4 regions of the Aliiglaciecola sp. NS0011-25 genome follow, and region 1 is predicted to be linked to each of the others. Evidence: predicted binding sites of a transcription regulator. Region 1 holds the regulator's gene; each other region holds the start of a gene.
What was found. The regulator ArgR, encoded in region 1, controls arginine synthesis, uptake and breakdown. The targets are predictions, from matches to a motif close to ANTGAATANNTATTCANT.
Positions count from the first base shown of each region.

Region 2: the regulator ArgR is predicted to act here: its motif matches at 4,956-4,973, upstream of ABWV72_RS20035 (ester cyclase).
Region 3: the regulator ArgR is predicted to act here: its motif matches at 1,899-1,916, upstream of ABWV72_RS10395 (aspartate aminotransferase family protein).
Region 4: the regulator ArgR is predicted to act here: its motif matches at 2,365-2,382, upstream of ABWV72_RS14755 (OadG family protein).

Region 1 covers NZ_BAABWR010000003.1:249,057-256,978, forward strand. The annotation lists gene ABWV72_RS04190 (SulP family inorganic anion transporter) at 1-6, opposite strand, end outside; gene bamJ (BamJ family beta-barrel-assembly machinery protein) at 153-716, opposite strand; gene ppc (phosphoenolpyruvate carboxylase) at 1,027-3,651, shown strand; gene mdh (malate dehydrogenase) at 3,737-4,672, opposite strand; gene argR (transcriptional regulator ArgR) at 4,978-5,442, shown strand; gene ABWV72_RS04215 (ATP-binding cassette domain-containing protein) at 5,546-6,937, shown strand; gene ABWV72_RS04220 (endonuclease/exonuclease/phosphatase family protein) at 6,966-7,922, opposite strand, start outside.
Region 2 covers NZ_BAABWR010000032.1:20,590-28,511, forward strand. The annotation lists gene ABWV72_RS20010 (alpha/beta fold hydrolase) at 1-413, shown strand, start outside; gene ABWV72_RS20015 (HpcH/HpaI aldolase family protein) at 406-1,152, shown strand; gene ABWV72_RS20020 (nuclear transport factor 2 family protein) at 1,267-2,160, opposite strand; gene ABWV72_RS20025 (ester cyclase) at 2,157-3,245, opposite strand; gene ABWV72_RS20030 (sodium:solute symporter family protein) at 3,278-4,891, opposite strand; gene ABWV72_RS20035 (ester cyclase) at 5,025-6,023, shown strand; gene ABWV72_RS20040 (TonB-dependent receptor) at 6,536-7,922, shown strand, end outside.
Region 3 covers NZ_BAABWR010000010.1:76,079-84,000, forward strand. The annotation lists gene ABWV72_RS10385 (anthranilate synthase component II) at 1-405, shown strand, start outside; gene ABWV72_RS10390 (HDOD domain-containing protein) at 485-1,645, shown strand; gene ABWV72_RS10395 (aspartate aminotransferase family protein) at 2,103-3,308, shown strand; gene astA (arginine N-succinyltransferase) at 3,343-4,374, shown strand; gene astD (succinylglutamate-semialdehyde dehydrogenase) at 4,398-5,870, shown strand; gene ABWV72_RS10410 (DUF1338 domain-containing protein) at 5,938-6,750, shown strand; gene ABWV72_RS10415 (RecQ family ATP-dependent DNA helicase) at 6,786-7,922, opposite strand, start outside.
Region 4 covers NZ_BAABWR010000016.1:77,999-85,920, reverse strand. The annotation lists gene ABWV72_RS14765 (sodium ion-translocating decarboxylase subunit beta) at 1-178, opposite strand, end outside; gene oadA (sodium-extruding oxaloacetate decarboxylase subunit alpha) at 183-1,967, opposite strand; gene ABWV72_RS14755 (OadG family protein) at 1,998-2,255, opposite strand; tRNA gene ABWV72_RS14750 (tRNA-Arg) at 2,856-2,932, opposite strand; tRNA gene ABWV72_RS14745 (tRNA-Arg) at 3,149-3,225, opposite strand; tRNA gene ABWV72_RS14740 (tRNA-Ser) at 3,262-3,354, opposite strand; gene csrA (carbon storage regulator CsrA) at 3,581-3,796, opposite strand; gene alaS (alanine--tRNA ligase) at 3,930-6,527, opposite strand; gene ABWV72_RS14725 (regulatory protein RecX) at 6,655-7,113, opposite strand; gene ABWV72_RS14720 (GNAT family N-acetyltransferase) at 7,153-7,922, shown strand, end outside.

The sequences.
Region 1 (7,922 bases):
AATCATTTACTACCCCAAATTTTTATTTTATTAATTAAATTATTCAATCGTTCATTTTAGCAGCTAAGCAGGTTTAGATCTTTTAACGGTTTGTTAAAAGACACAAAAAAAGGCCGGATAAATCCGACCTTTAAATACGATATTTGCAAATACTAAGCAACGATATCTAATAGTTCCACATCGAATACTAGAGTACTGAAAGGACCAATTGCGCCGCCAGCGCCTTGTTCACCGTATGCTAAATCATGTGGAACGTGCAAACGCCATTTAGATCCAACAGGCATCATTTGTAATGCTTCTGTCCATCCTTTGATCACGCCATTTACTGGAAACTCTGCAGGTTCGCCACGCTCATAAGAGCTATCAAATACATTACCGTTAATTAAAGTACCGTGGTAATGTGTACGTACTTTAGAAGTAGCAGTAGGTTTTTCGCCTTCACCAGCAGTCAATACTTCATACTGCAAGCCAGAAGGTGTAACTGTAATTTCAGAACGTTTAGCATTTTCTGCTAAGTAAGCTGCGCCTTCTTCGATTGCACCTTTATGCTGATCTGCTTTTGCAGCTTGCATACGTTGGTGAATTTCGTTAAATGCAGCTCCCAAAGTTTGATTATCAACTTGTGGGGTTTGCTTAGCAAAAGCGTCTGCTAGACCAGCTTTTACTGCTTCAATATCAAGACCTTCAAATGGGTTAGATACTAATTGTTCGCCCATTTGGTAACCAATACCATAGCTTGCTTGAAGCTCAACACTGTTATATTTTTCTGACACGTTATATCCTGTTTTGATTGGGAAAGATAAAAAGTGAATGGTATCATAGTTAACGTGTTGCCTTGTACCCCAAAAGCTAATTGGTTAGATACAAAATTAGTAAAATAATAAAAGTCATAGAATAAGCTGCAAAATAATAATAAAAGCTCATCTAAATGACCTTAAGATTAAGTATGATTTAACTTTGTACCCGAACTAAAACATATTTTATTAACTCAAAAATTCTAATTTGTATATTCAGTTTGGAGGATGTGTGAAAGAGCAACTAGCAGTTCAATTGAAGGAATCTGTACGATTTCTAGGAGCGACTCTCGGAGACACAATTCGTGCTCAGCTTGGTGAAGAGTGGCTTGAACGAATAGAATCAGTGCGTATCGGCGGACGGAAATCCCATTTAGGCGATAAAGACTCAACTCAGCAATTAAAAGATCTATTTGCTGAACTCAATAATGAAGATCTTCTGACCGTTGGCAGAGCGTTTTCACAATTCCTTAATTTAGCCAATATAGCCGAACAGGAATTCAATAGTATTTCGATAACAGATGATCCTGTTGAAAAGTTATTCGAACATTTAGATGAAGCAAAAATCGATCAAAGTGACTTTGCTGATGCATTTGAGCAACTTAAGATCGATTTGGTACTTACCGCACACCCAACAGAAGTTACCCGTCGTACATTAATTCACAAACACGGTGAGCTGGCTCGCTGTTTACGTGAAATGCACCAAAGCATGCTTTCAGACGAAGAACGTAGCGAAATAGAAACGCGCATTGCCGACTTGATTAGTCAAGCTTGGCATACCGAAGAAATACGCTCTGTTCGCCCGACTCCAGTAGATGAAGCGCGTTGGGGATTCTCAGTTATTGAGAACTCATTATGGGATGCGGTTCCTGCGTTTATCCGCTCATTGGATAAAAAGGTTAACAGCAAGTTTGGTATTTCATTACCAATAGACGCTTCACCAGTGCAATTTAGTTCTTGGATGGGTGGTGATCGTGACGGCAACCCAAATGTAACCTCTAAAATTACCCAAGAGGTGTTGTTGCTTGCCAGAAAACGTGCAGCGAAACTGTTTGCCAAAGATATTGATGCTCTGCAAGTAGAACTCTCTATGGGTGACTGCGATCAAGCGCTTAAAGATATAGTCGGTGAAGACCAACTAGAACCCTACCGTGCATTGTTACGCCCCCTTTATCATAGACTTGCAAAGACGCAAGAAGGTATCGACAATTATTTAGCTGGTCATCAAGTTGATGATAGTAATTGGGTGACTTGTCAAGATGACATACTGGCACCTTTGTTAACCTGCTATCAGTCATTGCATGCTTGTGGAATGCAAGTTATCGCCGACGGCAAACTATTAGACACCATTAGACGTGTACATTGTTTTGGTGTGCACTTACTTAAATTAGATATTCGACAAGATTCAGAACGCCATGCTCAAGTATTTGGCGAGTTAACACGCTACTTTGGCATGGGTGATTACATGCATTGGAGCGAAGAAGACAAACAAGCGTTCTTGTTAAAAGAATTGGGATCTAAACGTCCACTTATTCCGGAAAACTGGGAACCTTCGGCAGAAGTCCAAGAGGTTTTAGATACCTGCCGCATTATTGCTAAAAACAGCCAACAAGGTTTTGGGATTTATATTATTTCAATGGCAAGTCTGCCCTCAGATGTGCTTGCTGTGCAGTTACTGCTTAAAGACACAGGTGTTAAATGGCCAATGCCAGTAGCACCACTGTTCGAAACCTTGGATGATTTGAATAACGCTGCAATTGTGATGAAACAATTGCTCAGTATCGATTGGTATCGAGGTTATATTCAAGGTAAACAGTACGTAATGATTGGTTATTCTGACTCAGCAAAAGACGCCGGTGCGTTGGCCGCTGGGTGGGCCCAATACGAGTCTCAAGAAGCATTGGTTAAATTAGCCGATGAATTTGAAACCAAGTTGACCTTGTTTCATGGTCGCGGAGGTACAATCGGACGTGGAGGTCTACCTGCACATGCTGCTATCCATTCACAACCTCCAGGTTCTCTCACCGGTGGTTTTAGGGTTACTGAGCAAGGTGAAACCATACGTTATAAATTTGGTATGCCGGAACTTGCGAAAGGAAGCCTAGGCTTATACGCCAGTGCGATTCTAGAAGCGATATTGTTTCCACCACCTAAGCCAAAACAAGAGTGGCGAGAAGCGATTACCTCTATGGCCAACGAAGGTCGTGATAACTATCGTAAAATAGTACGTCATGATGAAAACTTTGTGCCCTACTTTAGAGTGGCAACTCCCGAACAAGAGCTCGGCAAATTACCTTTAGGTAGTCGTCCAGCAAAACGCAAACCAACAGGTGGTATTGAGAGTCTCAGAGCAATCCCATGGATTTTCGCATGGGCGCAAACGCGGTTGGTTTTACCGTCTTGGTTAGGTTCAATGAAAGCAGTGACCGATTACTACCAATCAGGTCAGCAGCAGATCATTGATGATATGTTGGAAAATTGGCCATTCTTCCATTCCCGCTTATCGATGCTTGATATGGTGTTTAATAAAGCAGACACCAGAATAAGCAAAGAATATGATGATCGTCTTGTACCGGCTGAATTGCAGTATTTTGGTGAAGCATTGAGAACCGAGTTAGATGAAAGCATTGAATCTTTGCTCAAATTATTAGGCCAAGAGACTGTAATGGAAACGGATCCGCGAGGAAAAGAATCCATGAGTATTAGAGCGGGTTACTTGCAACCTTTGCACTTCTTGCAAATTGAATTGTTATCTAGAATAAGAAAATTAGATGACAGTCAACACGATGCGTTATTGGAAAGAGCAATGATGGTAACCATCGCAGGTATTGCTGTGGGCATGCGTAATACAGGTTAATTCTGGCTGAACTAGCCTGCATAAAAAAGCCCCTTGTAGTTAACTACAAGGGGCTTTTTGTTAGGTTCGGTAATAGGTTAAATGCTTAACCTTTTACGAATTTAACACCTAACTCAATATCGCCACGCAAACCTTCAAGCATTGAATCTTTTGCGTTTTGTTCAAATTCGCTCAACTCACCGTAAGGTAGAATTTCTTCTACACCGTTAGGACCTAGTCTTACAGGGTGAGAGAAGAATACTGCGTCGTCTGAGTTGGTTTCAACATAAGTATATTCAACCACGTTGTCGCCTTTCATAGCAGCTACTAGAGACAAACAGAATCTTGCCGCAGCTTGACCCATTGACAATGTAGCAGATCCGCCACCGGCTTTTGCTTCAACAACTTCAGTACCAGCGTTTTGAATGCGAGTAGTTAAACTTGCTATTTCATCATCGCTAAATGTCACACCTTCAACTTGTGAAAGTAGAGGTAAAATAGTTGTACCAGAGTGACCACCAATAACAGGAACGTGCACACTAGTAGAGCTCAAACCTTTCAATTCAGCTACAAAAGTTTCAGAACGGATAACATCAAGAGTAGTTACACCGAACAATTTGTTTTTGTTGTAAACACCCTTAGCTTTTAACGTTTCTGCAGCAATCGCAACAGTAGTGTTAACTGGGTTGGTAATAATACATGTACATGCATCAGGACAGTTATCCGCAATACCTTCAACTAGGTTCTTAACGATACCCGCATTGATATTGAACAAATCAGAACGATCCATACCTGGTTTACGAGGTACCCCTGCTGGGATCAAAACAATATCACAACCTTGTAACGCAGTTGCTAAATCATCTTTACCAAAACCTTCAACTTTTACGTCTGTAGGGATGTGGCTCAAATCAACTGCCACTCCTGGCACAACAGGTGCAACATCATATAAAGCTAACTCGGAACCAGCTGGTAACTGGGTTTTCAATAAAAGAGAAAGGGCCTGACCGATACCGCCTGCAGCACCTAATACCGCTACTTTCATAGTTGTCTCCTGTGGGACTATTAAATTGACGGCAAACCATAGAGTAAGCCGCATGAAAAAACAATTTATTGTGGTGAATGTTCACTATCTGTTTTGCAATATAACTCTTTTAGCCTAACATTCAGTTAGTTTTTAAGGCTTAACAGAATATATGGGTTAGATGCTACGAATTCAATACTTAGTAGTAACTCAAAACAGACACTTTAACTATATGATATTAATGCAAAGTATTTTGCTGCTTGTAAACAAGGCTACCTACCCTGTTTAGATTGTGTCAAACTATAGCAGTTAATAGCGAGGGTGGCATGTCTAATACAAAACAAGAAGAATTGGTCAAAGCATTTAAAGATATTTTAAAAACGGAAAGCTTTGGCTCTCAAGGTGAAATTGTTGATGCACTAACGGAACAAGGCTTTGGCAGTATTAGTCAATCCAAGGTTTCCCGTATGCTAAGTAAATTTGGCGCGGTACGCACCCGCAATGCGCGCGGTGACATGGTTTACTGTTTGCCACCAGAGATGGGAATGCCTACGGCAAAAAGCCCATTGCGTCAATTAGTATTAGATATTGTGCACAACAATGTCATGGTAATCATTCGTACCAGTCCAGGTGCAGCTCAACTCATCGCGCGCTTATTGGACTCCCTTAGTCAAAAGGATGGTGTATTAGGCACTATTGCTGGAGACGATACGATTTTTATCGCACCTGCTGACATCAGCAATATTGAAGAAACCCGTAAAAAAGTTGAAGCCCTATTTGAGAATGTTTAACGATTTTCACTCTAACAAATAGGCAGCTACCCGTTTCAACTGTAAATTAAAACGTGACATTACCCTTTAGAGATCCTTTCGTATAATTGTGAGTTGTTTAGCAATGATAACTATCGAGCATTTTCATCATCCTAAATTAGCCGTAAAATCTTGGCGAATTTGTAAACATAGCGCCGTAGCGGTGTTAGGCAAAAATGGTTCAGGGAAACAATTTGTCGACCAACTTCTGTTAGGAAAATTAAATAATGCCGAATACAGCAGCTTAAATTTACCCGCAAGGGATTTAGTTGCACTGGTGTCTTTTGAAACCTTGCAGGCCGTATATGAAAACGAATTAAAGATTGATGAAACCGATATCACCGATGAAATTGATTTTGGCACTCCGGCAAAAGACTTTTTACCTCAAGACAAACTTGACCACCCATTTATTGCCAGCTTCCACTTAGAACATCGCCTTGATACCGGTTTTCGACAGCTTAGTACTGGCGAGTCGCGCAAGCTGTTAATCTTAAAAGCGATATTATCTGGCGCTACCTATATTATTTTGGATAACCCATTTGATGATTTAGATCCATCATCAAGGGCGCAATTAAGTCAGGTGTTAAGTCAGCTAAAACACCAAGATATCACCTTGATTATATTACTCAGTAATCGTCAAGACATCCCAGACTGGATCACAACATTCGCGCTGGTAGAAAATAATAGTTTGCATGATTTGAGTGGATTATCAGTAAGTGATGCGCAAGCCACTATCGACACCATATTTGCTTTTGATGCACTAGATAAATCATTACTTGAGCGGATGATATCCGATAAACATAGCCACAATAAAAAACCGCTAGTGCGCATCAATAACGCAAATGTTATTTATACCGAAAATCATGCACTCAAAGCCGCCAATTTAAGTATTGATACGTTCCAGCACACAATCATTACCGGACCCAATGGATCCGGCAAATCAACATTACTGCAATTGGTTACCGGTGACTGTCCACAATGTTTCAGCAATGATGTCACTGTTATGGGCTATAGGCGCGGTACCGGTGAAACCATCTGGGATATCAAAAAACACCTAGGGATAGTTTCCCCTGATATCCACCGTTCGTATCGAGTAAGCTGCAATGCATTAACCGTGGTACTGTCAGGATTCATGGACTCCATTGGTTTGTATAAAGACGTCACTTCTAGCCAGAAACAACAAGCATTAGCATGGCTAGATTTGATTGGTCTTAGGCCACTGGCCAACAGTAGCTTCAAACAGCTTAGTTTTGGTGAACAGCGTTTGTTATTGATCGCGCGAGCCTTAGTTAAGTTCCCATCACTTTTAGTGTTAGACGAGCCCACACAAGGTTTAGATGAAATTAATCGGCGCTTGGTACTAGATGTGATTACAACTATTGCTAAAAAACAGTTGGCAACCATTCTCATGGTTAGCCATCGTGAAGATGAACGCTTGCCAATCTTTGCCCAGCACAAAGAATTGCAGGCTGGATAGTCGCAAGGGTTAACCTACAATATATAGGTTATTTCAACTCAACTTCGCGCCACACTAGGCGATGATCAGATGATGCTTGTCGTTCTTCAACTAATTCACTACCTGGCTCACTTTTACTGGGCCAGAATACCCCTGAGTCGAGTATTGAAAGGCCAGCTTTAGATGGCAGCACATAGTCAACAGTTAAGCCCCACTTTGCGGTATGATATTTGGCATTAGGGTTATTCAAGTTTGACTCTTTCGCACCAGCACTTTTGGGTAATTCGTGTTGAGCAACACGGGGATGAGCAAGTAAATCAGCCATCATAGTGCGTTCTCCATCGCCTTCATTTGCAGATGCATTCAAATCCCCTAATATAACAAAACGCTCGCCACTGAAGCCGCCTCTTTTGCCCTTATCATCATAGATATAGTCAGCTTTTGAACCGGCGTCTAAATAATCATTCCAAAATTGAATTTCATCATGATTTCGCAAACCATTACGATTTTCCGGCCCATCAAATACCGGAGGAGTTGGATGACTCGCAAGAACATGTACCGTCTTACCTTCTATGTTAATCGGAATATCCCAATGGGATTTAGACGATAAGCGTAAGATTTGAATCGCCTCAGGTGAATACCAAGCACTACCATCGGTGTTCTTAATTTTCCCTAAAGTGTTGTGAGGCATGTCTTTCCACAAGAACTTTTGGAAAGTTCGAGCGCCATGCAAATCAATGGGATAGCGGCTCAATAGCAACATCCCATATTGTCCAGGATAACGACCAAAACCAAAGGCATCACTACCTGAATTTTCTATTTTATCGTCGTTATTTAAGTCAACACCGCTAGCAACCCCTGTGTTGACCGGTGCATAGTAAAAATATGGGTAATCAATAGCCCGCTGTCCTTGCTGTGAAACCTGCAAATAATTGTTGATAAAAGCGTCAGGACCCAACGACGGATCGCTGCTGTAATCAAACTCATTTAGCAGAATAATATCAGG
Region 2 (7,922 bases), on a different contig from region 1:
GCCGAACATTGAGAAACGAGCACTTAAATTATGCTACTCAGCATGGCTTAGATAAGTTAATTCACGATTATTTCAGCTCGGTTTACTTAAGTTCACCAAATGACGAAATCATGGATATGATAGCTCGAATGGCGAAAGATACAGGGATTGCGCGCTATAAAGCTCAGTTAGAAATACTTGCCACAAGACCGGATGCGAGTGAGCTGTTGGCCAATTGTGATCATCGTATGTTGATTATGGGAGGTTGTGACGACGTGCTTTGTCCGCCATCAGAACAACAAAGAATGCATCAGTTAGCAGCAAATAGCGAGCTAGTGTTAATAGAAAATGCGGGCCATTTTGCCTTGCTCGAACAAAGCGATAAGGTAAACCTACACCTGTATAACTTTTTTGGAGGCGCTGCCCATGCTTAAGCAAGCACTGATACAAAGACAAGGCCTGTTAGGTACCTTCTTAAAAACGCCACACTACACCGTGGTCGAAGTACTTGCGCATTCTGCCATGGACACACTTTGTCTAGATGCAGAACACGCGCCGTTTTCGCGGCATGATCTAGATACCTGCATCCTTGCTGCAAAGGCGGGTAATATGCCAGTTTTAATAAGAACACCAAACGACGCGCCTGAAACACTGTTAAATGTGTTAGACATGGGGGCAGATGGCGTGGTTGTGCCCCATGTTAAAACCGCCGACCAATTAAGCGCGATTGTAAAACACTGTCATTATGGGGCTGGTGGCAGAGGCTATGCTGGTTCAAGTCGGTTTGCCGGGTATACAACCAAATCGTTAAGTCAAAATTTGGAAGCGGGCAAAAACATATCCGTTATTGCGCAGCTTGAAGACTTAGATGCGATTGAAAACATAGAGACTATTGCACAGGTTGACGGTGTTGATTGTTTGTTTATCGGGCGAATGGATTTAACCGTAGCGCTAGGAGAAACCAGCGCAGATGCCCCAGCAGTGAAACAGGCAGTAGAGCATCTCGTTGAAGTAAGTCATAAAGCAGGCAAGGCCACAGGGATGTTTGTGGGTAATTTAAATGAACTAGCCTATTGGAAAGACAAAGGCGTAAGCTTATTTTTGCTAAGCTCAGATCATGGCTTTATGTTAAGTGGCGCAAAGGCTCTGCGAGAGGCGTTTGATAACGCTTAGCTTAACTGCCTAGACCTTTAATTATTCGCCTTTCTTTTTTAAATGACACAAAAAAGCGCCTCTACAAAAATGAGAGGCGCTAAAGGTCAACGTTTACAACGTTAGTGACTGAAACTAGAACGGAAGTGGCGTTGCAAAGCGCTTTTCGAATGCTAACCCATCTATTACCCAATATTCACTTTCAATCTTGTTTTGTGCAAATGTCAACATAGTTACAATGGGCAAACGAACCCGCACAAGCCCGTTAACTGACTTAATATCTGCGTCTATGCGCCATCTCACCAACGCGCTATTATCATCTGCTACCACCAGCTCAAGTTGGCTGTAGCGGCGGTGCAGCTTCCCCTCAAGTCGCGTAAGCCAAGACGCAACAGAAGACGATGTATCACCCTCTTTATATACCACGGTACTATTTACACTTAAGTGGCTAAGCCCAGCGTAGACGCTTGCGACTCCTGCAGTATCAAAGCCTTGCCATATCTGCCACCATTCAGTCAATATGGTTTTGATAGGGTCGCTTACACTGCCATAGAGTACATCGCTAATGCCTGCGTGGGTGGTGTACTGATGAAGTTGCGGGTCAAATTCACTTAGTTGCAGTGGATCAGGCTCGGGCCAAAAATCCATTGATGTTGAATTCATCGAGCCTGCATCAATAGTTTCATCGCCAAAGAGTGTGGCTAGGGATGTGCTATCTACCCATTGAAGAAGCTGCTTTATTGCCCCATCACTGTGTTCAAACATCGCAACAAAGTAAGTTTTGCTCGACGTAGACTTAAGACAAAACACGCCAGCATCAAGATCGCCACACTGTAGGGTTACGCATTGTTCAATACTTTCAAAGTGGCTCATTATGCTTAGCCAATTTGCCATTAAGCCCCGCTGTTGAAGAGGACCATAATGTAGCCGCTCTCCTAATAACCAGCGGCTTGAATGAATGAGAGCATGGGTTAAGGTTTTGGTGTCTTGTTTTTCTAACAATTGTTGAATTGTGCTTAACATGCTCATGCTTCCGCCTCGTGTGGTAGTTTTCGCATAAGGTTTGCCAGTGCAGCAACTTCGTCAAATACGGTCCATTCCCTAGCAATCCGCCCATCTTCGATTTCAAAATGAGAAGCCCCTAAAATGTAATGAGGCTGCTGATTAAACTGTGCGTATTTGGCGTCTGTGGCATTGTAATGACCCGCCAAGCCCCATCGCAGCGCTACATGCACACGGTTTTGGTCGTAATGGGTGACACAAATATGATCGACTACCATGTTGGCATCGGGGCAGCTAGCTAACCACGTTATCAACATTCCGCTGATAGCCGCAACCCCGGTAGCTTGACGTCCTCCAGGCCATTGCACAGCAGCATTGGGTTTATAAAAATCAGAAAGTTGGTTAAACATACGTTTATTAAAAAGATTTTCTGCCCACGAATTGGCGAAATCACCCCAAGGTTTATCTTGGTCAGACAAGTCTTCTCGGAGGGATGCCTCGTCGGTCGCAGTACGGCTATACTCTTCATTTATCCATTGGGTAAATGTATTCGATAGCGGAAAGTTAGCCTGAAAGGCCGCAGCATCATCAAGAGAAATACCTAACTGCGCAATAAGAAAGCTATTGTCTCGCATCAGCCATTCATAAAAAATTTTGTTGTCTTTGCACATACAGTCGGCGATGGTGGTAACGCGGCCCGTTTTACCCGTAGGAGCACCGAATTCAGACGGGCCCTTGTTGGTCATAATGCTGGTGATACGATGAGATGAATAATACACCTCGTTGGTTTCTTCGCGGAAAATCACATCTTCCCCAATAAGTGACCTATCTGGAAACGCAGCAATGGTTTTCAGGGTATTTTGTATTACCACATCCACGCTGTCTGCGTAGCCTCCTAGTGTATGCACAGGGCAGAAGTCAGCGTAATAGTCGTAACAAGCCCCAATGTTTTTTTGTTCCCAAATACGATGGGTGATACGCAATATATAGTCTGCTAAATCGACAAACTCTTCGTCAAAACCCGCCAAGGTTTGTGTTTTGCTTCGTGCAGGGTCCAGCATGTCATGCAGAGGCTGCCAATACACCGTTTTTGCGATGGACGTTTCGCTCATAAAATCTTCCTCAAAAGCGCTGAGTTTGGCTTTTAAAACATAAATTGAAGTGAAAATAAGAACACAATTGTGAGTATGAAGAACCCAAACAATATGTAGTTAATGGGATCGATACGACCCGGCACGCGATACCATCCCTGCTCTTTCTCGTCGAGCCCTTCGCGCGCAAAATACTCTTGCTGCCCTTTAATGGTGTAGGCGTTGTAGTCGCTTTGTACTCCATCAATAAGGCGGCTTGCAATGATAGACACCACAATGTTGGCGCTTGCGCCTATGATGCAGTACCAAGGCCATGCAATATCAGTGTTTAGTGCAACTAATGTCACTACGATAAAACCGCTTATCGTGCCGACAATAAGTCCGTTTTCAGTGGTTTGTTTAGAGAAAAAGCCCAAAAAGAACATCCCCATTTGCGCGCCAACAAAATACGAGCCTACTTTGGAAAGGATTTCTAAAATTGACCCTTCACTGTACAGGTGGTAACCAATGGCCGGAAAGATGATAAGGACTGCAAATAATAAGGTGAAGAAACGTGAAGCTTTAAGGTAATGAGCTTCAGAGGCGTCTTTTTTAAAGTACTTTCTGTAAAAATCGATTGTCGCAACCGTAGACAGGGAATTAAACGACGAATCTAAACTCGACATGGAAGCGGCCATTACCGCGGCGGCGATTATCCCCATTAGCCCGGGTAAACCGTAGTCAGCAGCAAACTCTAAAATAATAGTATTGCTGTTATCAAACTCTTTACCTTGATAAAAGTCATAGAACAAGACACCAAGAACGATAAAAAAGAAGTAGATAAAAAACGCGCAAAAGCCCATTAGCAAGTAAGACTTTTTGGCATCTCCGATGTTCTTCGCTGCCAATGTGCGCTGCACCATCATTTGATTAGTACCGTAAACCGTGATGTGATAGAGCGTCATGGCGATAATACCACTCCAGACCGTGGTCTCTTCGGTAAAATCGAAGTCCCAGTTAAGGGGGTTGAGCTTGCCCTGAGCTTTAAGCTCGGTCATTGATGAAGAAAGCGTAGTGTCACCGCTTTCCAACAGGGCGTACATGATAATACCAGCCCCCACGAATAAAATGATTGACTGAATAACATCAGTCCAAATAACCGCGGTAATCCCCCCCATCATGGTATAGATAAGCGCTATCGCAGTAACAATCACAATAGACCACATAACAGGCACACCGGTTATAAAAGACAACACAAGAGACGTAGCATAGAGAATGGCTGCTGAGCTCATAACTTGGCTTAGTATAAAAATACTCGACACCATGGCTCGGGCGCGTTTCCCGAATCTTCGTTCTTGATAGTCGTAGATTGACGCCACGCCTGCGTTATAAAAGAAAGGAAAGAAAAAGATAATGACGGCCATAATAACCAGCGGATAATTTAGGTGCAGCGCTATCACTGACAAACCTTCTGAATAGGCCCACGCAGGAGCCCCCAGAAAGGTCATGGCACTGACGTATGTGGCAATAACCGAAATACCTATTGCCCACCACGGGGTTTGCTTTTGCCCGAGATAAAAATCGTCGGAATTTTTTATATTTTTACCTATTACTAAACCAAGTAGAAGGTTCGCAATGATGTATCCGCCTAGGATAGACCAGTTTAAAACGCCAAAATTTTCAGTCATATTCTTTACTCTGTCTGCTTGATGAGCGCGCTTTTTATTTACAACAATGCTCAACCTAATACATAATGACTTCGAAGTCATTAATTATTTCAATCGATATTTGACAAATTCTTAAACAAAGAAGGTGCGAGACATGAATTTTAGTAGCGAAAAAGCCATTGTTAGGTCCTACCAAGCAGCCTTTGACGAAAGTCAGGTCAGTGATGTAAAAGAAGTAATTGAATCTTATATCACTGATAATGCTAAAGTTTATGCTTGGTACCCGTTTGATATCTGCACTACGCCAGCGCAATTAGTAGAAAGATTGTGGGTCCCCTTAAAGCAGAGCTTTACACGTATGAAGCGCCGTGAAGATGTATTTATGGCGGGTGACAACTGTGTCGGCGATGGTAAATGGGTAATGTCTATGGGCCACTTTGCTGGACTCTTTGACGCCCCTTTTCTTAATATAAGAAGCACCGGAAAACTGGCTTTTTTACGCTACGCAGAGTTTTTCGAAATATCAGGTAATAAGATAGTAAGTCACGCCATTTTCTTCGATTTAATAGCGTTAATGCAGCAGGTTGGACTTAATCCTTTGCCGGTTGAGACTGGTCATAGTTTTGTTTATCCGGGCCCATGTGACCATAATGGATTGCTATTTGAAGACCAAGATCCTGCTGAGTCTAAAAAGACCTTAGAACTTGTCGAAGAGATGGTGAAAGATCTCGATTCACTGAATAAATCGGGCAACGACAATTGTCCACCAGAGCTTTTAGCCAAGTGCTGGAGCGAAGACATGGTCTGGTATGGTCCAGCGGGGATAGGCGCAACTTACACCATAGAGCGCTACCAACAGCAACACATGTTTCCATTTCGCAAGGGATTGAAAGATAAGGTTTTTAATGGTCATGTGGCGCGTTTTAGTGAAGGCGGTTTTGCGTGTTTCTTTGGATGGCCAAATTTATCTAACACGGCTGGCGGAGGCTTGTTTGGTATGCCAGCTTCGAGTATTCGCGCTGATATGCGGGTGGTTGATGTGTATTACCGCAAAGGCGATAAGCTATTGGAAAATTGGGTGTTAATGGATGTGCCTTACTGGCTAAAACAACAAGGTTTGGATATTTTGGCGCGCACAACTACATACAGCTAGGCGCAAGTTTACACCACGTAAAAATATCAACTAAGAGTACATAAGTTGTCTCATTCATTTTAGTGCCAATCCAGTATAGAAGACTTCTGTGTCGGGTTGGCTTTGAGCAAACTATATTGCCCTTTGTCGGTTTAATAAACTTTCTTCCTACGCCTCATCACAGGGTGTAAATTACTCCAACACCATCTCTGATTAGACCAGTCACAATGACTCGAAGTCAAAAAAATTACTTCGAAATCATAACAGAAACCAAATCACCAACATAATAAAACACTATAAATATCAACAATTTAAAACCCTTATTCAGTTTTTTATGAAAACTAAAGATTCATAATACAACAAGTTATTAAGATTTTTATTGACTTCGAAGTTATTAGAGTTGTATGTTTATTAAGCCAAAAATAAAACAAACTAATATTGCGTGGCGAGAATTGGCGTTATATATGGTTTAAAAAGCGCAGTGCATTAACGGTTACTGCAGATAAGGTTTTAATAATCCGGGAACTATCACGATGAAAAGAGATAAACGAACGAACCATACAACATACCTCTCCCGTGCCATTCAAAGTGCACTTCTAATTGGTGTTAGTTTTTGCACAAACGCCCAGCAAGAAACCTCTGATAGCGAAGTAAATTCAGCGGGTGTTGAGCGCATTCAGGTAACGGCTAACAGGCAGTCTCAGGATTTACAGGAGGTTTCGTCTTCAGTAAGTGCCTTAAGCGCAGACGACATAGTTCGTAATGGCATTGAAGATATAAGTGGCCTTGAAAATGTCGTTCCAGGATTGAGAATAGGTAGTTCCGGTGGTGAAGTTCGCCCCGCTATGCGTGGTGCACGTACCAACGAAGTAGGTGTGGCAGGAACCGGTATTGCAGAACAAGTCGTTGGTATATTTCAAGATGGTATTTACGTGCCAACCACTACGGGTGGATTAGGGGCGTATGTTGATGTTGAGCGTATAGAAGTATTGCGAGGGCCACAAGGGACCTTATACGGAAGAAATACGTTCGCGGGCAGTATTAACGTGATCTCAAAACAGCCTGAACTAGGTTATACAAGTGGCTCAGCTAAACTAACCCATGGTAGCTTTGACCGTTCAGCCTATGAAGCCATATTAAACTTACCACTTAGCGATAAAGCGGCAACGCGGTTTGTAATGAGTCATGACCGACACGACGGCATGATTGAAAATCATTTTCTTCGAGGCTCTTCGGATGATTTACGTGAAAAGAATCAATTCTATTTGCGCAACACCACAAAGTACGAGTTCTCAGATGATTTTACAGCCCTTTTTCGCATTGATTACAGCAAGAAAGATGCTAACTCAGAAGCAATTTGGGGCTACCAACAAACAGCCGGTTACCAAATATCTGAAACCGAGCCAGGCTCTGGTATTTATAACCCGAATGCCATTGTATCATCTGGGCATATTTATCAGCCAGCTGACGCTGAGCGAGATGATGAAGGCCCTTACGATGTTTATAGAAATGCGGTGTCTTTTGATAATCAAGAAACGTGGTCGGCAACCCTTACCCTTGATTGGGCTATGGACTGGGCCAACGCGAAGTGGACCACCAACTATTCAGAGCTATCTGGTGAGCAGTTTTTCGATAACGATTACAGCGACGGAGGGGTAGATTTTGTTGGTGGCTTTGGGCGCCAAGATGACCAAAAAGCGTTTTCTACTGAATTGCAGTTGGCATCAGTGGAAAGTGATAGCCCCTTTTCATGGATAACGGGCGTGTATTTGTTCTCACAAGAAGCTGACTGGGAATGGTTGTGGCCTGAAGATACAACAGGCAATGGTGAACCTGATTCAATCACGGTTCCTTCGTGGGGTAACCCAAACTACGATCCGCACGAGGTAGATTCTATTGCTGTATTTGGTCAAGCGCGTT
Region 3 (7,922 bases), on a different contig from region 1:
TTTGCAGGCAAGATCCCTATTCTTGGGGTTTGTTTAGGACATCAAGCAATCGGACAAATATTCGGTGCAAAAGTGGAAGTGGCCGAACACATAATGCACGGTAAAACCTCCAGTATTCGCCATAACTCAACCCCCCTTTTCGAAAATATTGAAGACCCATTTATTGCCACTCGTTATCATTCTTTGATACTGAATTGCGATTCATTACCGAAAGAGTTTGATATTACCGCTTGGTGTGAAGAATTTAGCCAGTTCGAACCTATGGCGATAGAGCACAAAATTTGGCCATTAATGGGCATGCAGTTCCACCCTGAGTCACTTTTAACTAAAGTAGGGCATAAATTATTAAGTAATTTTGTTAAGATTGCCGATAGATGGTGGTTAGCTACAAACGAAACTATTTAAAGTGTTTTTTCAACTCTACAAGTCTGCTAATTTACAATAGTACATCCCAAACCTAATTCAACGGCAATAAGAAGAATCAATGAGCGAACTTTTGGCATTAAAAAACGAAATCAACCTACGCTTTGATTACCTGACTATTAGCCTAAAATTAGCCCAGCAGCATATGGGAGCAGGTACAGAAACAAAGGATGTTGAATTGCCCGCGAATAGTGAAGCTCAGCGCACACTGCTGCAAGTTGAGAAACAAGCTAGACATGATAAAGAGCTCAATCGACGTTCTCACACTAACTATGTGCAAGATATCCAAAACATGGTTCATAATGAGGTTATCAAGCGCTTAGAAGCTCAACTCGAAGATACTGATAAACTATTCAACGAAGTGTTAGGCTTTGACCACAACCTGCCCGCACTACTTGATTCGCTGGCGGCCAAATCAACTTCCATCAGCAAAATTGAACCTATAGCGGCTGGAATGCCTTGGCTTTATGATGAATTGATTAGGCTTATCAATACCCCTAAATATCGTAGAGTAGACTCAAATGGCAAAGTAGTTGTAGTTGAAAGTTTAAAAACCGCGTTAAGCTATCTAGGCGTTGAGAATATTAAGATGCTGATCCCTTCCATAGCATTTCGACGTTGTTTACCGCAAATTACCGATCCTTTTCCAAAAATCAAAGTGCAAATGATGGATGCGTCTATTGGTACAGCGATGTCATGTAAAAAGTTAGCGCAATTGAATAAACTAGATAGTTATAATGCCTTTCTACTGGGGTTATTCCATGACTTCGGTAAAATAGTAATAGTGCGCCTATTTTTTAAATTATTTGAGCAGGTGCACAGAGAAGCGGTACTCGAAGCGCAAAATGAGCGCAAGAGAGATGAACATTTTGCGTTGGGGGAAGTTGTACCTTCAGAAACGTTTTTACTCAATGCGTTAACTACCTATGGTTATTCACTAAGCACAGAGCTCATTTCGCGGATGCCATTCAAACGACTGGTTTTTGTTGAAGCCATGAACGAATTTGCTAACTACAAAGAAATAGGCGAAATGTCTCCATTTGGTAAAGTACTAGCCCAAGGTGAAGCCTACAATCGATATCGAACTCTTAAATCGAATAAGTTGATTTCCTTAGACGAAGCAAAAATATATCTACGTCAATTTTGCTTTCCTAAAGGTGCTTTGGGCGAATTGAAGAAAACTAATTTGCGAGATTTTGATATAATTTTGGATGAAAAATAATCAAAACGTCTCAGTAAATTCGTTTATCCCCATAATTTTTAAAATTTTTTTTACATATTCATGCAACTATCATGATTGCTTTATGATCTTGTGAATTAGATAAACTCTCAATTCTAGTTAGAATCTAATTTCGCTGTAAGTAAATTTAATCAAAACAGTTCAGCCTCAAAAGCGGCTATCCATAGACAATTTTAGAGATGCATAAAATTGTATGGCGTAGCACAATTTTATGCATAAACAGCAGATTGCTTAGTTTAAATAGTTATTCACTATTCCTGCAAAATTAGCCGCATCCCTTTAAATTTAAGGGTTTTCGGCGTTTACCCTAGAGACAGATTGAATAAAATCTGACACAATGCGCAGTCCAAATTGGTCGTTCGGCAAGTATTTTTTGGTGACCAACCCAGTATTAATCACAAGTGAAAATAGACGTCCAGAATTTTAAGTGAGGTAAATAATGCAAGTAACACGCGCAACGTTTGACGAAGTTATGGTTCCCAATTACAACCCAGCGGCAATTGTTCCTGTAAAAGGTCAAGGATCTCGAGTTTGGGATCAGGAAGGAAAAGAATACATAGACTTTGCCGGTGGTATCGCTGTGAACGTATTAGGCCATTGCCATCCTGATTTAGTCGCCACCTTGAAAGAACAAGGCGAAAAATTGTGGCATGTCAGTAACGTATTCACCAATGAGCCGGCTCTTCGCTTAGGTAAAAAATTAACTCACGCTACCTTCGCTGATAAAGTTTACTTTGCAAATTCAGGTGCAGAAGCAAACGAGGCTGCACTGAAACTAGCTAGACGCTACGCACTAGAGCATTTTGGTGAAGACAAAAATCAAATCATCGCTTTTAATCAGGGTTTTCACGGACGTACATTTTTCACCGTAACTGTTGGCGGTCAATCAGCTTATTCTGATGGTTTTGGTCCTAAACCAGGTGCTGTTGAGCATGTGGATTTCAACAACCTTGATGCACTTAAAGACATTATCTCGGATAAAACCTGCGCCGTGATTATGGAACCTTTGCAAGGTGAAGGTGGAGTAATCAGTTCTAGCCAAGAATTTGTAGAAGGCGTGCGGGCTTTATGTTCTGAACACAACGCATTACTTATTTTTGATGAAGTGCAATCGGGCGTTGGCCGTACAGGACATTTATACGCATATATGGGCTTAAACGTCGTCCCTGACATCCTCACGACGGCAAAATCATTAGGCGGCGGTTTCCCAATCGGTGCAATGCTAACCACCTCTGAAATAGCGGCTAGCTTGAAAGTCGGCACACACGGAAGTACTTACGGTGGTAACCCATTAGCTTGCGCAGTTGCAGAAAAAGTTTTAGACATTGTTAACACGCCAGCGGTTCTGCAAGACGTTAAGCGTAAAGAAAAACTATTCCGCGATGGTTTAGAAAAAATTAATCAAAAGTTCAATGTATTCAGTGAAATTCGCGGCCAAGGTTTATTAATTGGTTGTGCCCTGAATGAACAATATCACGGTAAAGCAAGAGACTTTTTAGTGGCTTCTGCTGCTAACAATATGATGTGCCTAGTTGCTGGCGCAAATGTTGTGCGATTTGCACCTTCATTAGTAATCCCTGATGAAGATATCGCCGAAGGTTTAGCGCGTTTTGAACGTGCCATTGAGCATGTTGTAAATAGCTAAGCTAAAACGCAACCAGTAAAGTGAGCACGCTATTATGAAAGTGATCCGTCCTATTGCGTTAAATGATTATGATGCCTTGTATGATATTGCTGTTGAGTCAGGTATTGGTTTTACATCACTGCCTGTAAACGAGGCTTTGTTACGACGCAAAATAGAACAATCTGAAATTGCTTTTCGAGAGAAAGTCGATAAACCCGCTAATCAAAGCTATTTATTCGTCATGGAAGATACCGATACAAATGAAGTAGTCGGTACCAGTGGCATTGCTGCGACAGTCGGCCTAGAAGACTCTTTTTACCACTATCATTGTGGCAAAGTAGTGCATGCTTCTCGTGAGCTTAAAATCCACAACACTGTGGATATTTTGACGCTTTGTAACGACTACACAGGTGTGTCTGAAATATGCACTTTGTTTCTCAAAGAAAATGCTCGTAAAGGCAGTAATGGTCGATTGCTGTCAAAATTTCGATTTTTATTTATGTTAGAGCATCAAACTCGGTTTTCAGAAACAGTAATTGCTGAAATGCGTGGAGTAAGTGATGAAAACGGCACCTCTCCATTTTGGCAATGGCTGGAAGAACATTTCTTTTCAATGGACTTCCCCACTGCGGATTATTTAACCGGCATTGGAGACAAAGTCTTCATTGCCGAATTAATGCCCAAATACCCAATTTATGTCAGTTTGTTGAGCAAAGCGGCGCAAGCGGTTATCGGTCAAGTTCATGAAAAAACTCGTCCTGCTTTACAGCTTTTGCAACAAGAAGGGTTTATTAGCCGTGGCTATGTGGACATTTTTGATGGTGGCCCAACAGTAGAAGCCAATATCCAACACATTAGAACCGCCCAAGCTAGTCGTAAGCTGCCGATTAAAATTGACCAGCAAAAAGCCGCTGACGGCGCTTTATGCTACGTAATTAATACTAAGGTAAAAGACTTTAGAGCAATTACCACGGAAGTCTATGTAGATAACGACAACAACTTTGCGTATATCTCTCCCGAAAGCGCTGCAGCGTTAATGGTCGCTGAAAATGACCCTATACGATATGCGCCAACCAAAATAATTTAATAACCCAGCCATAGGAATTATGTATGACGACACAAGCCCACTATATTGCAGGTGAGTGGCACCTAGGTGAAGGTCACGATATTGAATCAATTGATCCCGCTAAAAACACCATTATTTGGCAAGCAAAATCTGCTTCGCCGCAACAAATAGACGCGGCAGTAAAAGCTGCCCGAAACGCGTTTTTAAGCTGGAGTGATTTACCCCTTGAGGGCCGTCTGGAAATTGTTAAACGGTATGCAGAACTACTTACTGAAAACAAACAAGACTTAGCATTAACCATTGCTCAAGAAACGGGAAAACCGTTATGGGAAACGGCGACTGAGGTAGGTGCGATGGTTGGCAAAATTGCGATATCAGAACGAGCGTATCAAGATCGCACGGGTACAGTTGAAAATCCAATGCCTGTGGGCAAGGCGTTTATTCGCCACAAACCCCATGGTGTAGTAGCAGTTTTTGGTCCGTATAATTTCCCAGGCCACCTTCCTAATGGACATATAGTTCCTGCGCTCATTGCCGGTAATAGCATAGTATTCAAACCTAGTGATCTGACCCCTTTGGTGGCTCAGAAAATGGTGAAACTCTGGCAGCAAGCGGGTTTACCTGCAGGGGTTTTGAATTTAGTACAAGGCGAAGTAGAAACCGGTAAAGCATTAGCAAGCCATGCTGATATTGATGGCCTGTTTTTCACTGGAAGTTCGCGTACTGGCAAAATTTTACATGAACAATTTGCAGGTCACCCGGGTAAAATATTAGCCTTAGAGATGGGTGGTAATAACCCCCTTATCGTAAAAGATGCAAAAGACATTAACGCTGTAGTCCACGACATTGTTCAATCGGCATTTGTCACGTCTGGACAACGTTGTACCTGCGCCCGTCGGTTGTTTATTCAAAACGGTGAACAGGGCGACGCAATTCTAGCCAAGCTAATTGAGGTTACCAAAAACATCAAAGTTGACCATTATGATGCCGAAATACAGCCATTTATGGGCGCAATGATTTCTGCTAATGCGGCCGCTGGAATGGTTAAAGCACAGCAACAATTAGTTGATTTAGGTGCAACTGAATTAGTCAAACTAAAGCATATGGATACAGCAACAGGCTTCGTCACACCGGGGATTCTCGATGTTACTTCTATGTTTGATGAGATGCCTGATGAAGAACATTTCGGACCTCTTTTGAAAGTAATTCGATATGACGATTTTGACCAAGCAATTGCGTCAGCAAATAACACCAAATTCGGATTAAGTGCAGGTTTCATCGGCGACAGTGAAGCGGACTATCAGCACTTTTTCAAACGCATACGTGCAGGTATTGTAAATTGGAATAGACCGATTACCGGTGCAAGCAGTGCCGCGCCATTTGGCGGAATTGGGGAAAGCGGTAATCACCGTGCTAGCGCATATTATGCCGCTGACTATTGTGCCTTCCCTGTGGCTTCTGTGGAATTGGAGCAGGTAACTCTGCCTGGAACCTTAAGCCCTGGCTTAAGCATATAAGTTATTTAACCGCCTGTAATCATTATGCGTTGCAGGCCCTTTTACCAAATCGAGATAGGCTGCAACTATGCACACTGATATTGACACTTTGTTTGCAAATCTTTGGCAGGATTACATAAACATTACCCCTTCTGCACAAAAAGTTCATAAATTGCTAGGGCAATACAATGGACAATCTGAGCTAGTAAACGACCATGTCGCGTTTCGCACCTTTGATATAGACTCTGTCAATTTAGATAAACTTGCGGCGCATTTTTTGGCCTTAGGTTATGTGGAAAAAGGCCAATATGACTTTGTGCAAAAGAAACTCAAAGCAAAACATTTTGAACATCCACAAAGCACCAAACCCAAAGTATTTATTAGCGAATTATTGGTGAACGAGTTCGAAAATCCCATACAAGACATCATTCATAAGATGGTGAGCCAAGTAGCAGAAGAAGCGACTAGCCAAGAAAACTTTTTGTATTCAGGTCCCCATTGGCAAATATCCAGTGACGAATATGAAACCCTTTTGGAGGTTTCTGAATATGCAGCTTGGATGGCTGCGTGGGGATATCGCGCCAACCATTTCACCGTTTCAGTCAATCATCTTCAAGATTTAGACTTATTGACCGATGTAAATGACCTATTAAAACAAGCGGGTTTTATACTCAATACATCAGGTGGCGAAATCAAAGGTGGCCCAGAGGTTTACCTAGCGCAGTCTTCCACAATGGCTGATCATATTGAGGTGAATTTTTCAGACACCAGCAAGGTCATTCCAAGCTGTTTTTATGAATTTGCCCAACGATACGAATTGCCTAACGGTGAACTTTATCAAGGTTTTGTGGCAGCTTCGGCTGATAAGATCTTCGAAAGTACTAACGCCAAAAAATCTTAAACCAAATCTTTATTAGGATAGGTGGTAAGTAAGCGTTAACAAACCTTTTCAACCAAAGCAAACAACTGTTGATAACGCATAGATTGACAAAGGCCAAAACCGTTTAGGTTTCTGGCCTTTATTTTTGTCAAATATGGATTGCTAAGGCCCGCCAAAAATCGTGTAAATAAAACCCTTGAGACGGGTTCATCAAATTTCGCCGTATAACTAGCGGATAGTTCTGCGAATATCTTTTCGAGTCGCCCTTGATCAGGCGCAGCAGAATCAATAATTTCGGGTAAGTTAATTCCACCCGATAAACACACACTACAATGTCCACATGCTTGGGTTAAACTATTGTCGTCAAAATAACGGGCTAATGTCTGACTTAAACACTGCTTATTTTGGAAAAACCCCACCAAATCATCAATCCGTTGAATTTCCGCCGATTCTCTTTGTTTAAAATAGACAAATAATGACTCGGTTAAATCAGGGTCCGCTAGCTTAGTCTCATCGACTTTGAAAACATCGGTATGTCGCTGACTTTGTAATTCAATGAGTTCTTGCCCATGTAAATAATCCAACGCGCTAACCAAACGGTTACGGGGATGCGGATAGGCGCTTTTCAGTTCCGCTTGATCTAGCGTTGCCCATACTTTTTTCATCGGACTGGCAGCAAATACAGCCTCTAAAAATTGACGTCGTTCGCCATCAAAGCGGGCAAGTATTTTCGAAATATCTTCAATAAACCGAAAACGGATCTCCGAAAAATAGCCAAACAGAGGAGTAATCACTTTCCTCAACTCCAATTGCACTAACAAGGTCTTTAATGGTAGTTGGCGAACATTGGTGTCGTTGGATAAAGGAATTAATTGGGTTTCCCACCTAATATCGCCAGCGGAAGAAAGCGCACAGAGATCTTTTATATTTTGAATAACCTTAGCAATACTGTTGAGTTCAGGAGTATCTGCATAAACGAAGTTTTCAAGGCGAGTCAGGTTATTCAAATTAGCTAAGGTAATACATTCTGATGTTAGGCCGTCCCTACCAGCTCGCCCAATTTCTTGACTATATGCTTCTATCGATTTGGGTAACTCATAATGAATTACAAATCGTATATTAGATTTGTCGACTCCCATACCGAATGCAATAGTTGCGACCACTATATCAATTTGATCAGCCATAAATTGCTG
Region 4 (7,922 bases), on a different contig from region 1:
CAGCCAATGGAATATTGGTCAATAACGCACCAAAACCAATGGGCAACAATAATAGCGGTTCAAATTTCTTAACGATGGCCAAATATAGTAGCAACAGGCCAACAACCATCATGATCACTTGACCAGCCTGGAAGTGTGCCAGCGCGGTGCTTTGCCATAGGATTTCTAACTTCTCCATGAAATTATCCTAAACTCAATAAAGCTTGACCTGATTGAACTGCATCGCCTTCTGATACAAGTACATCAGTCACGATACCGCTTTCGATAGCACGTATTTCTGTTTCCATTTTCATCGCTTCCATGATGATGACGACATCACCTTCGCTCACTTCGTCTCCTTCGCGAACTAAGATTTTGAATATATTACCCGCCAATGGCGCGTTTAATTCAACACCTTCGTCAGAAGATGGGGTGGCAGTTGGCGTCGCCGCTTCAGTGCTTTTAACTGAAGAAAGTTGACCACTTGGGGCAACCTCCACTTCATAAGACTTGCCATCAACACGCACAGAATAACTTTCTGCTTTACCTTGGGCTGGCGAAGATGCAGCTGACGAAGTTGCAGGTTTTGCTTCAGTCTCGCCTGTAGGAGCAGGTTCAAATGCGTCAGGATTCCCTCTATTTTGCAAAAACTTTAAGCCGATTTGCGGGAATAATGCATAGGTTAATACGTCATCCACTTTTTCCTCAGCCAACTTAATATTTTGCTGTTGCGCAATTTCAGTCAATTCTGTGGTTAAGGCAGCTAATTCAGGTTCAATCAGATCAGCTGGTCGACAAGTAATAGGTTCTTGGCCATCTAATACTCTAGCTTGTAATTCTGCATTCACTGGCGCTGCGGTTGCGCCATACTCACCTTTAAGAACACCTGCAGTTTCCTTAGTGATGCTCTTATATCGTTCTCCGGTCAGCACATTTAATACAGATTGAGAACCAACGATTTGCGAAGTTGGAGTCACTAATGGAATAAAACCAAGATCTTCCCTTACTTTAGGAATTTCTTTGAGTACTTCATCCATTTTATCTTCTGCACCTTGTTCACGAAGTTGGTTTTCCATATTCGTCAACATTCCACCAGGCACTTGAGCAATTAATATTCGTGCATCAACGCCCTTCAAGCTACCTTCAAATTTAGCGTATTTTTTACGCACTTCTCTGAAGTAACTCGCGATTTCAGCCATCAGATGCAAATCTAAGCCGGTATCTCGGTCAGTACCTTCCACAATCGACATAATGGTTTCAGTTGCACTGTGCCCGTACGTCATACTCATAGATGATACCGCGCAATCAACCATATCAATACCCGCATCAATGGCTTTTTGATAAGTTGCGGTGCTTAGTCCAGTGGTTGCATGACATTGCATGGCAATAGGCACACTTATAATTTCTTTCAAGCGAGTAATTAGTTCTTCACATTCGTAAGGTTTCAACAACCCTGCCATATCTTTGATACACAAAGAATGTATGCCCATATCCTCTAAGGACTTAGCCATGTCTAGCCAACGCTCTAGGGTATGCACTGGACTTACTGTATAGGAAATCGTGCCTTGGGCATGTGCGCCTACAGAAACCACAGATTTAATCGCTGTTTCCAGATTTCGAGTGTCATTCATTGCATCGAAAATACGAAACACATCAACGCCATTGGTATGCGCTCTTTCTACAAACTTTTCAACTACATCATCTGCGTAGTGACGATACCCCAAAAGATTCTGCCCTCTTAGCAACATCTGCTGAGGTGTATTAGGCATGGCCTTTTTTAATTCACGGATACGATCCCAAGGATCTTCGCCAAGATAACGAATGCAAGAGTCGAATGTAGCGCCTCCCCAAGATTCCATTGACCAAAAGCCAACTTTATCTAATTTCGCTGCGATGGGTAACATATCATCCAATCGCATTCTAGTGGCTAATAAAGATTGGTGCGCATCACGCAGTACCAATTCAGTTATTTTAAGGGGGTTGCTCATGGAAACTCCTAAAAAATCGATTTATTTAGACTATCTATTTTTTCGATATTGGTGAACTGCGGCGGTTATTGCCGCAATAGGCACGGAAGAATTTGATTTGTCATTAGACACTTTCCTTTGTGTCCTAGCAGGATGCGCAGGGACAACTTCTTCAGGAAATCTTCGGTTAATTGCAGCAATTAAGTTTACTGCGCCGATTAGTAGTGTAAGGAAAACAAACACCACAACCATACCCACTACCATTAGGTTGGCAGCTTCAATTAGTAATTCAGAAATGGACGTTTGCATATAATTCACACTGTTATTAGTTTAGGTATCGATAAGTATCACTTAAGCATTGAAAACTCAACCAAAATCCACAAAGCAAACTGTATTTTTAGGGTACTTATTCAACTATTTTGAATTTTTACCCACTCAAGTCGCTGATTAGGCGTCTCCACCAATCATTTAGCCACTTTATACTGTAAATCTGTTCGAATACTTTTAGCGTTAGCTATAAAGTTAATTTAATGCAAAGCAGCGCTATCATACCAATCGTCACGTTTAGATTAATATTACTTATTGGTAATTACTTATAAATATTTAATTTAACTTCGGGCATAAAAAAACCGCTTATAAAAGCGGTTTTTTTATTGCTTATACTTCAAATCATTTACGTCGATTTTATATTTCTAACTTCTCGAGATACGTTCTTTAGCAAAACGCTATTCAAGCACAAAATCGTAGTTTTGATTTTCGAACCTCCTGCGGAGCTTCGATTCAAATATGGCGCGTGTGGAAGGATGATTTCAGGCATCCTGCCTTACACCCCTTCGGGGCCGTGCTGCGCACGTTCAAAATCGTTCCTGACGATTTTGTCGAACCTCCTGCGGAGCTTCGATTCAAGTATGGCGCGTGTGGAAGGATTCGAACCTCCGACCGCCTGGTTCGTAGCCAGGTACTCTATCCAGCTGAGCTACACACGCGTGGTATTTAACTTACTCTGTACTTACAACTGTCAAATTCTACATCTAGTCTTTAACAGTTTTATCGAATTTCCTACGGAGCTTCGATTCAAATATGGCGCGTGTGGAAGGATGATTTCAGGCATCCTGCCTTCCACCCCTTCGGGGCCGCGCTTCGCACGTTCAAAATCGTTCCTGACGATTTTGTCGAACCTCCTGCGGAGCTTCGATTCAATATGGCGCGTGTGGAAGGATTCGAACCTCCGACCGCCTGGTTCGTAGCCAGGTACTCTATCCAGCTGAGCTACACACGCGTAAAAGACATTTGTTCCATTCCCGATAAAAAGGAATGGCGGAGAAGGAGGGATTCGAACCCTCGATAGGGCTACAAACCCTATACTCCCTTAGCAGGGGAGCGCCTTCAGCCACTCGGCCACCTCTCCAAATGTGGGAGCGAAGTTTACTGAATCACAAAAGGAAGTCAAACCTTTTTTTACACTTTACTACCTGTATGCTGGGATTTTAGACGATCAGCGTAAAACTGCAATAATATGATGGTATTTTGTACGAATTGATATGCTTATATTTTCGAGATAGTTAAAACAATTATTAAAAATAAAATAAAAAAAAAGGCTGGTTAACCAGCCTTCTTAGGTTTTTCACTTTACTTTATTCTACATCTTCGCTCGAATTGCCGGAACGTTCACTCGCAGTTCCATTTTTTTCTGCTTGAATGCGCATATAAATTTCTTCTCGATGCACAGATACTTCTTTGGGGGCGTTAACCCCTATTCTTACCTGATTCCCTTTAACACCCAATACAGTTACGGTGACTTCATCACCTACCATCAAGGTCTCACCTACACGACGGGTTAAAATTAGCATTCTATTGCTCCTTTTGCGTTATTCCACAATATTCCCTAATTAAAATTAGCGTATTTACCAGTTAACTCCAGAAAAATACACAATTAGCATTCCATGTTTTTGTCGTCACTTACAAAAACTCACTAATTAACACTTATAAGCGCTCTTCTAACCAACTATGTACAGAGTTAATAGCGGCATCAAGGTTTTCAGGTTGACTCCCTCCGGCTTGCGCCATATCGGGTCTCCCGCCGCCTTTACCGCCTACTTGACTGGCTACATAATTAACTAATTCACCGGCTTTAACTTTGCCAACTAGATCTTTAGTCACACCAACAATAACACTCACTTTGTTATCTGCTGGTAAACCTAAAACAATGACACCACTGCCGATTTGGTTCTTTAAGTCATCGACCATTGTACGTAAAGTTTTAGATTCTACACCTTCAACTTTAGTCGAAAGTACTTTCACCCCCTTTACATCAGTAGTCTTAGACGCCAAATCAGTTCCAGCTTGAGCAGCCATTTTCTGCTTAAGCTTAGATAATTCCTTCTCCAACTCTTTGGTGTGATCAACTACAGCAACGATTCTATTTTCTAAATTCGCAGCCTCTGACTTTAATAGACCAGAGATGCTGCTAATTAATTTCGATTGATCTTGCACATATTGTAATGCTGCTTGACCAGTAATCGCTTCTATTCGTCGTACGCCAGATGCAATGCCACTTTCGCTGACTATTTTAAATAATCCAATGTCGCCTGTTTGGTTGACATGAGTACCACCACAAAGTTCCAATGAAAACGGTCCCATCGATACTACGCGCACGTTTTCGTCGTATTTTTCACCAAACAACGCCATAGCACCGGCATTTTTAGCTTCTTCTAAGCCCATTAGTTTAGTATCTAGACGATGATTCAAACGAATGTGCTGATTGACGAGTGACTCGATTTCCAAAATTTGCTGAGGCGTAACCGCTTCAAAATGAGAAAAATCGAAACGTAAACGCTCTGCGTCCACCAATGAACCTTTCTGGTTAACATGCTCACCTAAGATAGTTTTTAACGCCGCATGCATTAAGTGAGTAGCACTGTGGTTTAACTTAATTGCTGAGCGACGTTGAGCTTCAACTTGAGCATCAACAACATCGCCAATTTTAATATCTTTATTCGCGATACCTTTGTGAGCAACAGCATCATTTAGCTTAACGGTGTCTAACACGTTAAATTCTGCAGAGTCACCTTTGAGTAATCCAGTATCCCCGACCTGACCACCAGATTCCGCGTAGAATGGCGTTTTTGAAAGCACTACAATACCAGAATCACCAGCTTTGATTTCAGTGACAGCGCCTTTGTCATTGAATAACTCGACAACCTCAGCGCGATCAGCTTCTAATTCGTAACCAACAAATTCACTGCTTGATTTAGCATGAATCGCTTCATTGTAATCTTTACCGAAGTTGCTCGCTTGCTGAGCACGTTCCCGTTGTTGCGCCATCGCTTGATCAAAACCATCTTGATCGATAGTAAAACCTTTTTCACGGGCTACATCATTGGTTAAATCAGCAGGGAACCCATAAGTGTCATAAAGTTTAAATGCCAATTCTCCAGGAACAACTTCTCCCTCTAATTCTGACAATGCTTCATTGAGTATAGTCATACCTCGTTCCAAGGTACGAGAGAATTGCTCTTCTTCAACTCTGAGCACTTTTTCAAGGACCGGTTTTTGATCAATGAGTTCAGGGTAAGCTTCACCCATTTGAACTCCTAACTCGTCAATCAACTTGTAAAAGAAAATATCTTTCGCGCCCAACTTATATCCATGTCTTACGGCACGACGAATAATACGTCGCAATACATAACCGCGACCTTCATTCGATGGCATAACGCCGTCACAAATTAAAAATGCACATGAACGAATGTGGTCTGCAATCACTCGTAAGGATTTGTCTTCTAAGTCCGTTGAGCCCACAATTTTTGCTGCAGCGGCAATAAGCTTCTGAAAGATATCAATTTCATAATTGCTGTGAACGTTCTGCAAAATCGCGGAAATACGCTCAAGCCCCATACCCGTATCAATTGAAGGTTTAGGTAGCGGGTGCATGACGCCATCGGCAGTTCGGTTGAACTGCATAAAAACTAGGTTCCAAATTTCAATAAAACGGTCACCGTCTTCTTCAGGCGTACCTGGACGTCCACCCCAAATATGTTCTCCGTGATCGTAAAATATTTCGGAGCACGGTCCGCAGGGGCCAGTATCTCCCATTGACCAAAAGTTATCTGAGGTTGCGATGCGTATAATTTTATCTGCTGGAATACCAATCTCTTTGTTCCATATATCAAAAGCTTCATCGTCTTCATGATAAATGGTGACTAATAGTTTCTCTTTAGGTAGGCCTAATACTTCGGTTAGGAACGTCCAAGCATGGTGAATAGCTTGTTGTTTGAAATAATCCCCAAAGCTGAAATTCCCCAGCATTTCAAAAAATGTATGATGTCGCGCTGTGTAGCCAACATTTTCCAAATCGTTATGCTTTCCACCCGCTCTGACACAACGCTGAGAAGACGTTGCTTTGTTGTAGCGTCGCTTTTCAGTACCAAGAAAAACATCTTTAAATTGGTTCATGCCTGCATTGGTAAATAAAAGCGTAGGGTCATCCGCCGGGACCAATGAAGAACTGGGAACAATTTGATGACCATGATTGGCAAAATAATCCAAAAAGGCGCGTCTAATTTCAGCGGTAGTTTTACTCATTCATTTTCCTGATTTAAAAGTTGTCGGACAAGCACAATGCTTGCTAATTAGGCTATAGGCGGCGAACGATACCACAAATGAGGGAACCTTGTTAAGCCGTGAATTTGTCAAGCTGTATTGATCATTCTCATTCATTAGGTTCGCCTTTTAAAGCAATTCGAATTTGTTCGTGATTAAAACCACGATATTGCAAAAAACGCATGCGCTTTTGTTTGTCTTGCCAATCCCGTATCGGCGTATCACCGTATTTTTTACGATAAGCTTGAATGGCTGTCTCAGCAAAATCTGTTTCACAGTCGGCAAAACTGTTTGATACTATCATTTCGTCAATATTATGTTGTTGTAACTCAACTTGGATACGTTTAAGCCCCTGCCCTTTCAACACTCTATTTCGAATAAATGCTTCGACAAAACGTTTATCACTTTGAATATCTTTTTCTGCAAATAAGGCGATTTGCTGTTTAACTAAACCGCTATCTAAGCCTTTTAATGTGAGCTTTGTGACTAACTCATGTTGACTATGTTCTCGACGAGCTAACAGACGAGTAATAGAATGATTGATGATCTTCACATCATTGTCTGACATATTAATAGCCTATCAACTTGATTCATCGGAACCTTTGTATTGTTTTTTCAATTTATTCATTCAATCGACGAAGTACCTAAACAGATCTGGGATGATTTAAATCAAAATCAAGCGCTGTTTTGTAGTTACCCATTTTTAGCGGCCTTAGAGCAATCCGGTTCTGTTGGCGGTGACACAGGATGGATACCTCATCATTTGGTAGCTTATCAGGATGAGGCGGTTATCGGTATCCTACCAATGTACAAAAAAAGCCATAGTTATGGCGAATATGTGTTTGATTTTGCTTGGGCAGAAGCATATCAGCGTTATCACAAACAGTATTACCCCAAATTAGTCAATGCAATTCCCTTTACACCTGTTACCGGTACGCGTTTGTTAACCAATAATAAAACTGACCCAGTAAAGTTATTGGAAAAAATGTACCTGTATATAAAACAACAATTGCCTGCCCTGGACGCATCTTCTGTACACTTTCTGTTCCCCTTTGAAAAAGTCAGTCAACAGTTGCAAGGCCTTGGTGCAGTGGAACGAAGAAGTGTCCAGTTTCAATGGTTTAACCGTGGCTACCAGCATTTTGATGATTTCATAGCCACCTTTACCGCCCGACGCAGAAAAAGTGTGCGCAAAGAAAGACAAAAAATTGCGCAGCAAGAATTAACCGTCAAACGCTTTCATGGCGAAACCTTAACCTCAGTAGAAATGGATTTCTTTTATCTTTGCTATTGCCAGACCTATTTAAAGCGTAGCGGTCATAGTGGTTACTTAAACAAATCTTTCTTTACAAATATTCTCGAAAATATGCGACAGAA